Regions from separate parts of the Streptomyces sp. NPDC050145 genome, predicted to be linked through region 1. Evidence: riboswitches for the same ligand, from Rfam matches in the RefSeq annotation. Region 1 holds a riboswitch; the other holds the start of a gene.
What was found. Region 1 has a riboswitch for cobalamin ahead of ACIBTU_RS37720 (cobalamin biosynthesis protein). Riboswitches for the same ligand answer to the same signal wherever they lie in the genome.
Positions count from the first base shown of each region.

Region 2: another riboswitch for cobalamin. It lies ahead of ACIBTU_RS00615 (ABC transporter substrate-binding protein); the one in region 1 lies ahead of ACIBTU_RS37720 (cobalamin biosynthesis protein).

Region 1 covers NZ_JBITJS010000030.1:13,070-17,920, reverse strand. Annotated here, with positions in the region: gene ACIBTU_RS37730 (putative cobaltochelatase) at 1-1,272, opposite strand, end outside; gene ACIBTU_RS37725 (cobyric acid synthase) at 1,427-2,947, opposite strand; gene ACIBTU_RS37720 (cobalamin biosynthesis protein) at 2,944-3,900, opposite strand; cobalamin riboswitch at 3,939-4,082, opposite strand; gene ACIBTU_RS37715 (hypothetical protein) at 4,191-4,412, opposite strand; gene ACIBTU_RS37710 (anion permease) at 4,429-4,851, opposite strand, start outside.
Region 2 covers NZ_JBITJS010000001.1:117,160-122,010, reverse strand. Annotated here, with positions in the region: gene ACIBTU_RS00635 (FUSC family protein) at 1-314, shown strand, start outside; gene ACIBTU_RS00630 (chemotaxis protein) at 488-1,582, opposite strand; gene ACIBTU_RS00625 (hypothetical protein) at 1,675-2,064, opposite strand; gene sigJ (RNA polymerase sigma factor SigJ) at 2,163-3,062, shown strand; cobalamin riboswitch at 3,091-3,295, shown strand; gene ACIBTU_RS00615 (ABC transporter substrate-binding protein) at 3,357-4,388, shown strand; gene ACIBTU_RS00610 (FecCD family ABC transporter permease) at 4,421-4,851, shown strand, end outside.

The sequences.
Region 1 (4,851 bases):
CATCTTCGTACGGAAGGGCTCGCCCGCGCTCACCGCGCGCTGCTCGCGCCCGGCCCCGGCCGGCACCTGCGCGTCACCGGGCTCCTCGGACTCCTGGGACTTCTCGGAGTCCTGTGAGGGCTCCGGGGGCGCCTCCTGCGGCTGCCCCGCGTCCGGTCCGCCGCCCTGCGGCGGCACTCCGCCCCCGCCGCCGTCCGGGCCACCGCCGTCGGGGCCGTCACCGTCAGGCTCCGGGTCCGGCTCGTCCTCCGGCTCCTCGTCCGGGCCGAACTCCTCCAGCGTCTCGTCGAGCTTGTCCTCGTCGAGGCCCGGCGCGTCGAAGGGATTACGGCGCCTGCGGTGCGGCAGCGCGAGCAGCGCGGCCTGCCGCACGTCCTCCACGAGCACCTCCGTGCGCCCCGCCCACGCGGCCAGCGCCGTCGCGGTACGGGCCATCACGATGTCGGCCCGCATGCCGTCCACCTCGAACGCGGCGCAGGTCGCGGCGATCTGCGTCAACGCCCCGTCGCCGAGCCGCACCTGAGGCAGCAGGGCGCGGGCCGCGACGATCCGCTCCCGCACGTCGGCCTCCTCGCCGGCCCAGCGGGCGACGAAGCCCTCGGGGTCGTCGTCGTAGGCCAGGCGCCGCTTGACGACCTCGACGCGCTGCGCCGGCTCCCGGGACGCGGCGACCTCCACGGTCAGCCCGAACCGGTCGAGCAACTGCGGCCGCAGCTCGCCCTCTTCGGGGTTCATCGTGCCGACGAGCAGGAAGCGGGCCGCATGCCGGACGGAGACGCCCTCGCGCTCGACGTACGAGGCGCCCATCGCGGCGGCGTCGAGCAGCAGGTCCACGAGGTGGTCGTGGAGGAGGTTGACCTCGTCGACGTACAGGATGCCGCGGTGCGCGTCCGCGAGCAGGCCCGGCTCGAAGGCCTTCACGCCCTCCGCGAGCGCCCGCTCGATGTCGAGCGCGCCGACGAGCCGGTCCTCGGAGGCCCCGACCGGCAACTCGACCATGCGCGCGGGGCGTTCGGTCCCGGCGGCGTCCGCGTGGGGCCCGTCGGGGCACTGCGGGTCCGGCGCCGCCGGGTCGCAGGAGAACCGGCAGCCCGGGACGACGGGGACGTCCGGCATCAGCGCCGAGAGCGCCCGCACGGCGGTCGACTTGGCGGTTCCCTTCTCCCCGCGCACGAGCACCCCGCCGACAGCGGGCGACACGGCGTTGAGCAGCAGGGCGAGCCGCAGATCGTCCTGCCCGACGACAGCGCTGAACGGATACGGGTTGCTCATCGGATGAACTCCTCCGGGTAGATGCGCCCCGGCAGGGGCGCGGGGAACGGCGCGAGCAACCACGCACGGTCCGCACGTACGGCCAAACCCATGGGGGTCCGGGGGCGAAGCCCCCGGGGTCGGGACGGGAAGGGGCGGCGGGGGCGACTTCCCATCACGGCGCCCCGGGCGGCACGAACGGCAACCCCGAGGGAGCGCCCCCCTCGATCAACCGCCACAACGCGTCCGTGTCGGCGTGCCGCTCGATCAGATCGCCGAGCCGGTCGAGCTGCTCCTCCCGCAGCGCCGCGAACGAGGTGTCAGGTGCCGGCACGAACCGCCGCCCCGAGGCCGCCGCGACCTCCCGGAGGAACGCCCGCCGGAACCCGTCCGACTCCAGCGACCCGTGCCAGTGCGTCCCCCACACGGCCCCCACCCGGCACCCGTCCAGGAACGCCTCGCCGCCGAGCACGTCGGCGACCCCGTGATGGATCTCGTACCCCTCGACGGGCTCGCCCAGGGCCTGCCCGACGGGCCGGGCCAGCGTCTTCTCCCGCTCGAAGCGAACCCGCACCGGGAGGAGTCCGAGCCCGTCCACGACCCCGGCCCGCGACTCGACCTCGTCCTCGATCCGCTCCCCGAGCACCTGGAAACCGCCGCAGATGCCGAGCACCGGCCGTCCCTCGGCGACCCGCCGCGCCAGCGCGTCCGCGAGCCCGCGCTCGCGCAGCCACTCCAGCGCCCTCACGGTGCCCCGCGTGCCCGGGACGACCACCAGATCGGCGTCGACGAGCTCCTCGGCCCGGTCCACGAACCGCACGACGACGCCGGGTTCGGCGGCGAGCGCGTCGACGTCCGTGAAGTTCGACATGAGCGGCACCGCGCACACCGCGACCCGCAGCACGTCCGCGCCGACCGGCGGCGCCACGACGGACTCGCGCACCGTGCCGCGCAGCGACACCCGCAGGCCGTCCTCCTCGTCGATGCCGAGCCCGTGCTGATAGGGAAGAACGCCGTACGTGGGGCGGCCCGTCAGCGATTCCAGCATGTCCAGGCCGGGTTCCAGCAGGGTGACGTCACCGCGGAACTTGTTCACCAGATACCCGGCGAGCAGCTCCTGGTCCTCGGGCGCGAGCAGCGCCGTCGTGCCGAAGAACGACGCGAAGACGCCCCCGCGGTCGATGTCGCCGACGACGAGCACCGGCAGCCGCGCGGCCCGCGCGATGCCCATGTTCACGATGTCGGTCCGCCGGAGATTGATCTCGGCGGGCGAGCCCGCCCCTTCACAGATCACGGCGTCATGACTGCCCCGAAGCTCCTCCAGGCATCCCACCACCGTGTCCAGCAGGGCCGCCTGCCGCCCGCCGTGGTAGCCGCGTGCGCTCAACTCGCCCACCGGCTTGCCCATCAGGACGACCTGGCTGCTCCGGTCGCTGCCGGGCTTCAGCAGCACCGGGTTCATCAGCGCGCTCGGCTCGACGCGGGCGGCCTGCGCCTGCATGGCCTGCGCCCGCCCGATCTCGGCGCCCTCACGCGTCACGAACGAGTTCAGGGACATGTTCTGCCCCTTGAACGGCGCGACCTTCACGCCCTGCCGCACCAGCCACCGGCAGATCCCCGCGGTGACCACGCTCTTCCCGGCGTCCGAGGTGGTGCCCGCGACCAGCAGGCCGCCGCCCTTCCTCGCGCCCGTCATCGACGGCCCCACAGCAACCGCGCGCCCACACAGACTCCCAACGCCGAAAGACTCACGCGCCGCGACAACCGCGCGGCCCGCTCCACATCACGTACGTGTACGGGCCGGCCCCGCTCGTTGAGGACCGGCCGGTGCTCCACCCGCCCCGCGTACGACAGCGTGCCGCCGAGACGCACCCCGAGCGCGCCCGCGAACGAGGCCTCCACGACCCCCGCGTTCGGGCTCGGGTGACGCTCCGCGTCGGCCCGCCAGGCCCGCACCGCGTCCCGGGGGCGGCCGCCGGTCAGCACCGCGAGGACGCCCGTCAGCCGGGCGCCGGGCCAGCCGGCGACGTCGTCGAGCCGGGCCGAGGCCCAGCCGAAGCGCCGGTAGCGCGGCGACTTGTGACCGACCATCGCGTCCAGTGTGTTCACGGCACGGAAGGCGAGCAGCCCCGGCACCCCGGCGACGGCACCCCACACCAGGGCGCCCACGACCGCGTCGGAAGTGTTCTCGGCGACCGACTCGACGACGCCGCGCGCGATGCCGTCGGCGTCCAGGCCCTCGGGGTCGCGCCCGCACAGCCGGGGCAGCAGCTCCCGGGCCAGCTCCACGTCGCCGGCCTCCAGCGCGGAGCCCACGGCCCGCGCCTCACGGCCCAGCGAGGTGCCGCCGACCACGGCCCAGGTCGCGGCGGCGGTCAGTGCGACCGAGGCGGCGGGGGAGCGGCGTACGGCACGGGCGGCGAGCGCGCCCAGCGCGGCGGCGCCACCGGCGCACACGGCCGTGTGCAGGGCGCCCCGGCCGCGATCGTCCCGCCACAGCACGCGCTCGACGGCTCCCGCGGCGCGGCCGAAGCCCGCGACGGGGTGCCCGCGGCGCGGATCGCCGACCAGGAGGTCGCTGAAGATACCCAGGGCGGCGCCGTACGCGAAGACGCGCTCGGCCCGCCGTGCGCCGCGCGGGGCGAACATGGCGGTAGTTGTCCTCACTCAGGGTGTCCACGCCCTGGTTCGAAGAGACCGGCAGCGTGAGTTCCTGGCTCGCCCTCCGGGGGAGGGCTGACAGTGGCGGGACCGCGCCGGATTCGCACCGGCTTCCTCTGCTGCTGCCGTATATGGCGAGGGAAGTGCACCACGCTCCGCGAAGGCACGTCAACTTGCTGTTGACCTGCGGCGGGTGAGTGTGGCCAGGTCCACAACACGTCGGCGGGGTGGGGACGCGCGTGCGTCCCCACCCCGCCGAGGGAGTGCTGCGACCGTGGTCAGGCCACGATCAGAAAGATCCCGTACGCGACCGCCGCCGAGCACAGCGCGAAGCACAGGTAGGCGCCGGAGACGGCGAGCGTCGCCGAACCGCCCGCGCGCGTCGCGGACTCCTTCTTGGAGAGGCCGACGATCCCGAGAGTGAACAGGCCCACCAGGGCCACGGTCACCACGAGGCTGACGCCGAACACGGAGCCGAGGGCCGCCCAGTCGATCTTCATAGCTGGTCCTGCTTCCTTACAGCGTGGCGCCGGTCGTGGCGCGCGCGGGGTCGGCCACCGAGGCGGCCGCGGCGGGCATCGGGGACTCCTCGACGGCGAGCGCACCGGTGGGCGGCGGCGTGACCGCGGCGATCGCGGTCGTGACGACACCGGCGGGCTCCGCGGCGGGGGCCTCGGTGCCGATCTCGTCGGCCGTCACGTTGTGCTGGTCGACCGAGTTGCGGCGGGACAGCACCCAGATGACCGAGGCGCCGCCGATGAGCAGCGCGGCCGTCAGGCCGATGCCCCACGGGCCCTGCTGGGTGAGGAACTCGGCGCCCGCGCCGACCAGACCGGCCGCCGGCAGGGTCAGACCCCACGCGACGAACATCCGGGTGGCGGTCGACCAGCGGACGACACCGCCCTTGCGGCCGAGGCCCGAGCCCATGACGGCGCCGGA
Region 2 (4,851 bases), on a different contig from region 1:
GCAGCGTCGTGGGCATCGGGGTGGGCCTGCTCTGCGCCCTGCTGATCGTCCACGACCGCGCCGCGGTGCGGGTCGAGCGGGCGCTGGCGGAGTGCCGGAGCGCGGTGGCGGACGCGGAACGGGCTCTGACCGGCCCGCCGGGCCCCCTGCTCCCCGTCCTCCAGGTCCGCCTCGCCCTGGCCGTCGTGGAACTGCGCGAGGCCGACGACACGGCCGCCGGCGAACTCTGGCCGGCGGGCATCGACCCCACGGAACTGGCCGCGACGGAGGGCCGCGCCTACGCCTTGCTCGGGCGACTGCGTCACCCTCGGTAGAACGGCGAGACAGGTGCCGCTGGAGAGCGGCGGAGCCTCGACCTCCAGGGGCGCGGGGAACTGCGCGACCAGCCACCACGATCGCGCACCCGGCCACGCATCGGCGCCCCACAACGGCGCGCCCCCGAAGATCGGCAGGGCCCCCACACTCACCCCGCCCGGCAGAAGGCAGGTCAGAACCGAAGCGCCGCCGCGATCCGTCCCGCCTCCTCCAGCGCCCCGTCCGGCACGAACACGACCTCCGCCCCCGTCTCGAGCGCGCACTCCACGATCTCGTCGACGATGTCGTGCACCGCGTCGACGTCGTCGTCCGCCGCCGGCGCGAGATGCCCCTCCCCCGCCCGCACGGTGACGCGGAAGTTCTCCTCGACGACCAGCCGGCGGATCCGCCCGTCCGCGGCCTCCTGCCACACCTCGTCGACCCCGGCCGCGTACGTGTTGGCGCCACGGGCCCGGTCCAGGTCGGCCATGGCCTCGGCGACCTCGCGCTCCGCGTCGGCGGTGCGGGCCGGGGCCACCGCGCGGGCGACCGCCTCGGGCCTGCCGTGGGAGAGCCCGCCGAACGGGACCTGGGCGGCGCCGTGGGCGGCCGTGCCGGTCTCGGTGAGCAGGGACAGCGCGGCGGGCTCGCCCGTCACATAAAGGGTGCGCGGCGCGGTCCGCAGCAGTTCGCCGAGCGCCGCGTCGGCCTCGCGGAAGAACTGCCGGGTCGCCTCGTCCCGGTAGGTGCTCGGGACGTCGCCGACGCGCTCCTTGCGTTCGGCGTCCGGGTCCTCGAGGCTCCGCTCCTGCGGGAAGCCGTGCTGCTTGTCCTCCACGACGCGGTTGCCGCGGCCGTCCCAGAGGGTGACGCGGTCGGCGGCGACCGAGAGCACCCAGTACGGATGGGCGGCCGCGTCGGCGGCGACCAGGTTGCGGGTCAGGAAGGTGTCGGCGACCACGACACGGTCCTGCACCTCCCGGTCGATCGCCCACACCTGGTGCTCGCCGGGTGCGGCGAACAGCACGAGGCCGTCCTTGGCGTGCACGAGGTCCGCCTCCTGGACGGCGGCACGCAGATGCGTGAGGACGTCCTCCCGGCGCTCCTTGGTCACGCCCGGGTCGGCGGACAGCTGCCGGGCCGCGTCGTCGACGAGGTTGCCGAGCCGCACCGGGTCCTGGGCGTCGCCCGGGGGCCGCCGGTGCGTGGTCATCGCCACCGACACGGCGGGGTACGAGCGCGGCCTGCGCAGGTCGCGGAGTATTTCCGGGTTCAGGGAGGAGTGCATGCCGGGTTTCCCTTCAGATGCCAGATCACCCCATCCTGCCCATGCACCTTAAATACGGCAAAAGGTGCACACGGCCCCAGGGGCCACAGGCGTCACACCCGCCCTCGCCGCTCACCGGTCCGCCGCGCGAGCGCCAGCACGCTCAGGCCGAACATCAGCACCCCCAGCGGCAGATGGACCGACGGGACGTGCGCGACACCGAGCACTACCTGCGCCGAGGCGAGCACCAGAAATCCGGTCGCGTGCCACACGGGCCGGACCGGCCCGCCGCCCGGCTTCCACGCGAGGACCGCCGCGAGCAGGTACAGCATCGACGCCGCGTACATCACGCGCGCCCCGGCGCTGTGCAGCGCCTCCCCGTAGGAGGCGGTGAGCAGCAGCCCCGCCGAGACGGCCTGGAGGAAGATCGTCGCGGTCTGCAGGGCGATCGCGACGCGCAGGAACGAAAGGGTGCGCCGGGTGGTCGTCACGTGGGTGGCCATGGCCTGGTCCTCTTTCCCGCCCGAGGGCAGTCGGTCGATAAGGTCTCGCCAGGCCGACGACGCAGGTCGGCGAAAGGTAAGGCGAGGGGGCGGACGGTTTGGGGACGGCGGGGGCGGACACGGACACGGTGGCGGGCGAGCGGCGCCAACTGCTCAATGTGGCCTACCGGTTGCTCGGCTCACTGGCCGAGGCGGAGGACGCGGTGCAGGAGGCGTACGCCCGCTGGTACGCGCTCCCCGACAGCCGCAGGCACGAGATCGCGTCGCCCGGCGCCTGGCTGACGACGGTGACCGGCCGGATCTGCCTGGACGTGCTCGGCTCGGCGCGTGCCCGGCGCGAGCGCTACGTGGGCGCGTGGCTGCCCGAGCCGCTCCCGGACCGGTCCGAGTGGGCGCACGGGCAGGGCGGCGACCTCGCCGAGCAGATGGTGCTCGACGAGTCCGTGAGCATGGCGTTCCTCGTCGTCCTGGAGTCGATGACGCCGGCGGAGCGGGTGGCGTTCGTGCTGCACGACGTGTTCCGGTATCCGTTCGCGGAGATCGCGGAGGTCCTCGGCCGGTCGTCGGCGGCCTGCAAGCAGTTGGCCGCCTCGGCGCGGCGGAGGGTGGGCGCCGCGCGCCCGGAGGACGTCGGCGCGCGGCAGGCGGAAGCGGTGCGGCAGGTCAGACGGGCCTGGGAGGCGAAGGACATCGCGGCGCTCGTCGGCCTGCTCGCCCCGTCCGCCGTGATGACCGCCGACGGTGGCGGCCTGGCCGGTGCCGCGCTGCGCCCGGTCGAGGGGGCGGCGCGCATCGCCTCGTACATGGTGGCGATCGCCGACAAGGCGCCGGGTCTGGAACTTCTGGAGCGTACGGTCAACGGCGCGCCGGGACTCGTCGCGCTCCGGGACGGTGTGGTGCTGACGGTGGCGGCGTTCGACCTCGCCGGGGGACGGGTCGCGCGGATCTGGGTGGTGCGCAATCCGGAGAAGCTGCGGGCCTGGTCGGGCGAGGACTGACGCGCCCTGCCGGGGTGGTGACGCCCTGTGATAGCTTCCCCAAGCCAGTCGTACCTTTGTGCGTACTTGTACGTACTCGGGTCAGGGAATCCGGTGCAAGACCGGAACTGACGCGCAGCGGTGAGGGCGACGGGCGGGGCAACTGCCACTGGGCCGGGGGGAACCGGGCCTGGGAAGGCGCTCCGTCCGGACGACCCCGAGTCCGAAGACCTGCTGGCGGCCCCGCCCGTGCACCCGGCGGGGCGGACCGTTGGCCGGCTCCGCGTTTGAGCCCTGGACGCTAAAGGATCTCCCGTGCCCTTCGCACGTCTCGCCCGCTTCTGTGCCCTCGTGCCGATCACCGCACTGCTGCTCACCGCCTGCGGATCCGGCGCCCCGTCGGAGCGCTCCGACGGTGCGTCCGGCGCCGGTGTCACGCTCACCAACTGCGGGCAGCGCGTGCACGTCGCGCACCCGCCGCGCCGCGCCGTCGCCCTCGACCAGGGCTCCGCCGAGATCATGCTGTCCCTCGGCCTCGCCGACCGGATGGCGGGCACCGGCACCTGGACCGACCCGGTGCGCGGGAACCTGGCGAAGGCGAACGCGAAGGTGCCGCGCCTCGCGGACCGCTACCCGTCGTTCGAGAAGGTCCTCGACACGGAACCCGACTTCGCCGCTGCCTCGTTCGGGTACACGCTCGGCAAGGGCGGCGTGGCGCCGCGCGCCTCTTTCGAGAAGCTCGGCGTGCCGACGTACCTGTCCCCCACCGACTGCGCGGACAAGGACAACAGCGGCGACGGCGACGGCGTCCGCACCGAGGCGCTGACCATGGACACGGTCTACGGCGAGATCCGGGACCTGGCACGGATCTTCGACGTGCGCGAACGCGGCGAGAAGCTGGTGGCGACGCTCAAGTCGCGGGTGCGGAAGGCCGCTTCGGGTGGCGATGCCGACGGCGTGCGCGTCCTGTACTGGTTCTCCGACTCCAAGTCGCCCTACATGGCGGGCTGTTGCGGAGCTCCCGGAGTCATCACGAACGCGCTCGGGGTGCGCAACGTCTTCGACGACACCCATGAGGAGTGGCCGCAGATCAACTGGGAGACGGTCGTGGACCGCGACCCGGACGTCCTGGTGATCGGCGATCTGACCCGGCGCTCGCAGTCGGCCGAGTCGGCGGCGCAGAAGATCAGGTTCCTGGAGTCCGACCCCGCGACGAAGAACATGAAGGCGGTCCGCGAGAAGCGGTACGTGCTGCTCAAGGGGCAGGACCTCAATCCGACGATCCGCACCGTGGACGGCGTGGAGAAGGTGGCGGCGGCGCTGCGCGCGTTCGGCCTCACCAAGTGACCCGGCCCCACCAAGTGCCCCGGCCTCACCAAGTGACCCGCCTGCGCCCGGCGTCGTACGCGGCGGCGGGCCTGCTCGCCCTGTGCGTCTCGGTCGCCGTGGCCATCACGATCGGGCCCGCACACATAGGCGTCGGCGACGTGTGGGCGTCGGTCGCGGCCCGGGTCGGCTGGGGCAGCTCGGACCTGTCGCCGATCCGCGACGGGATCGTGTGGAACCTGCGGCTGCCGCGCACCCTGCTGGCCGCCGTGTGCGGGGCGGGCCTCGCGGTCTGCGGCACGGTCCTCCAGGCCCTGCTGCGCAATCCGCTCGCCGACCCGTTCGTGCTCGGCGTCTCCTCCGGGGCCTCGACCGGCGCCGTCCTCGTCGTCGTGCTGGGCATCGGCGGGGGCGCCCTGTCGGTGTCCGGCGGCGCGTTCCTGGGCGCCGTCTGTTCGTTCGGCCTGGTGCTGGTGCTCAGTCA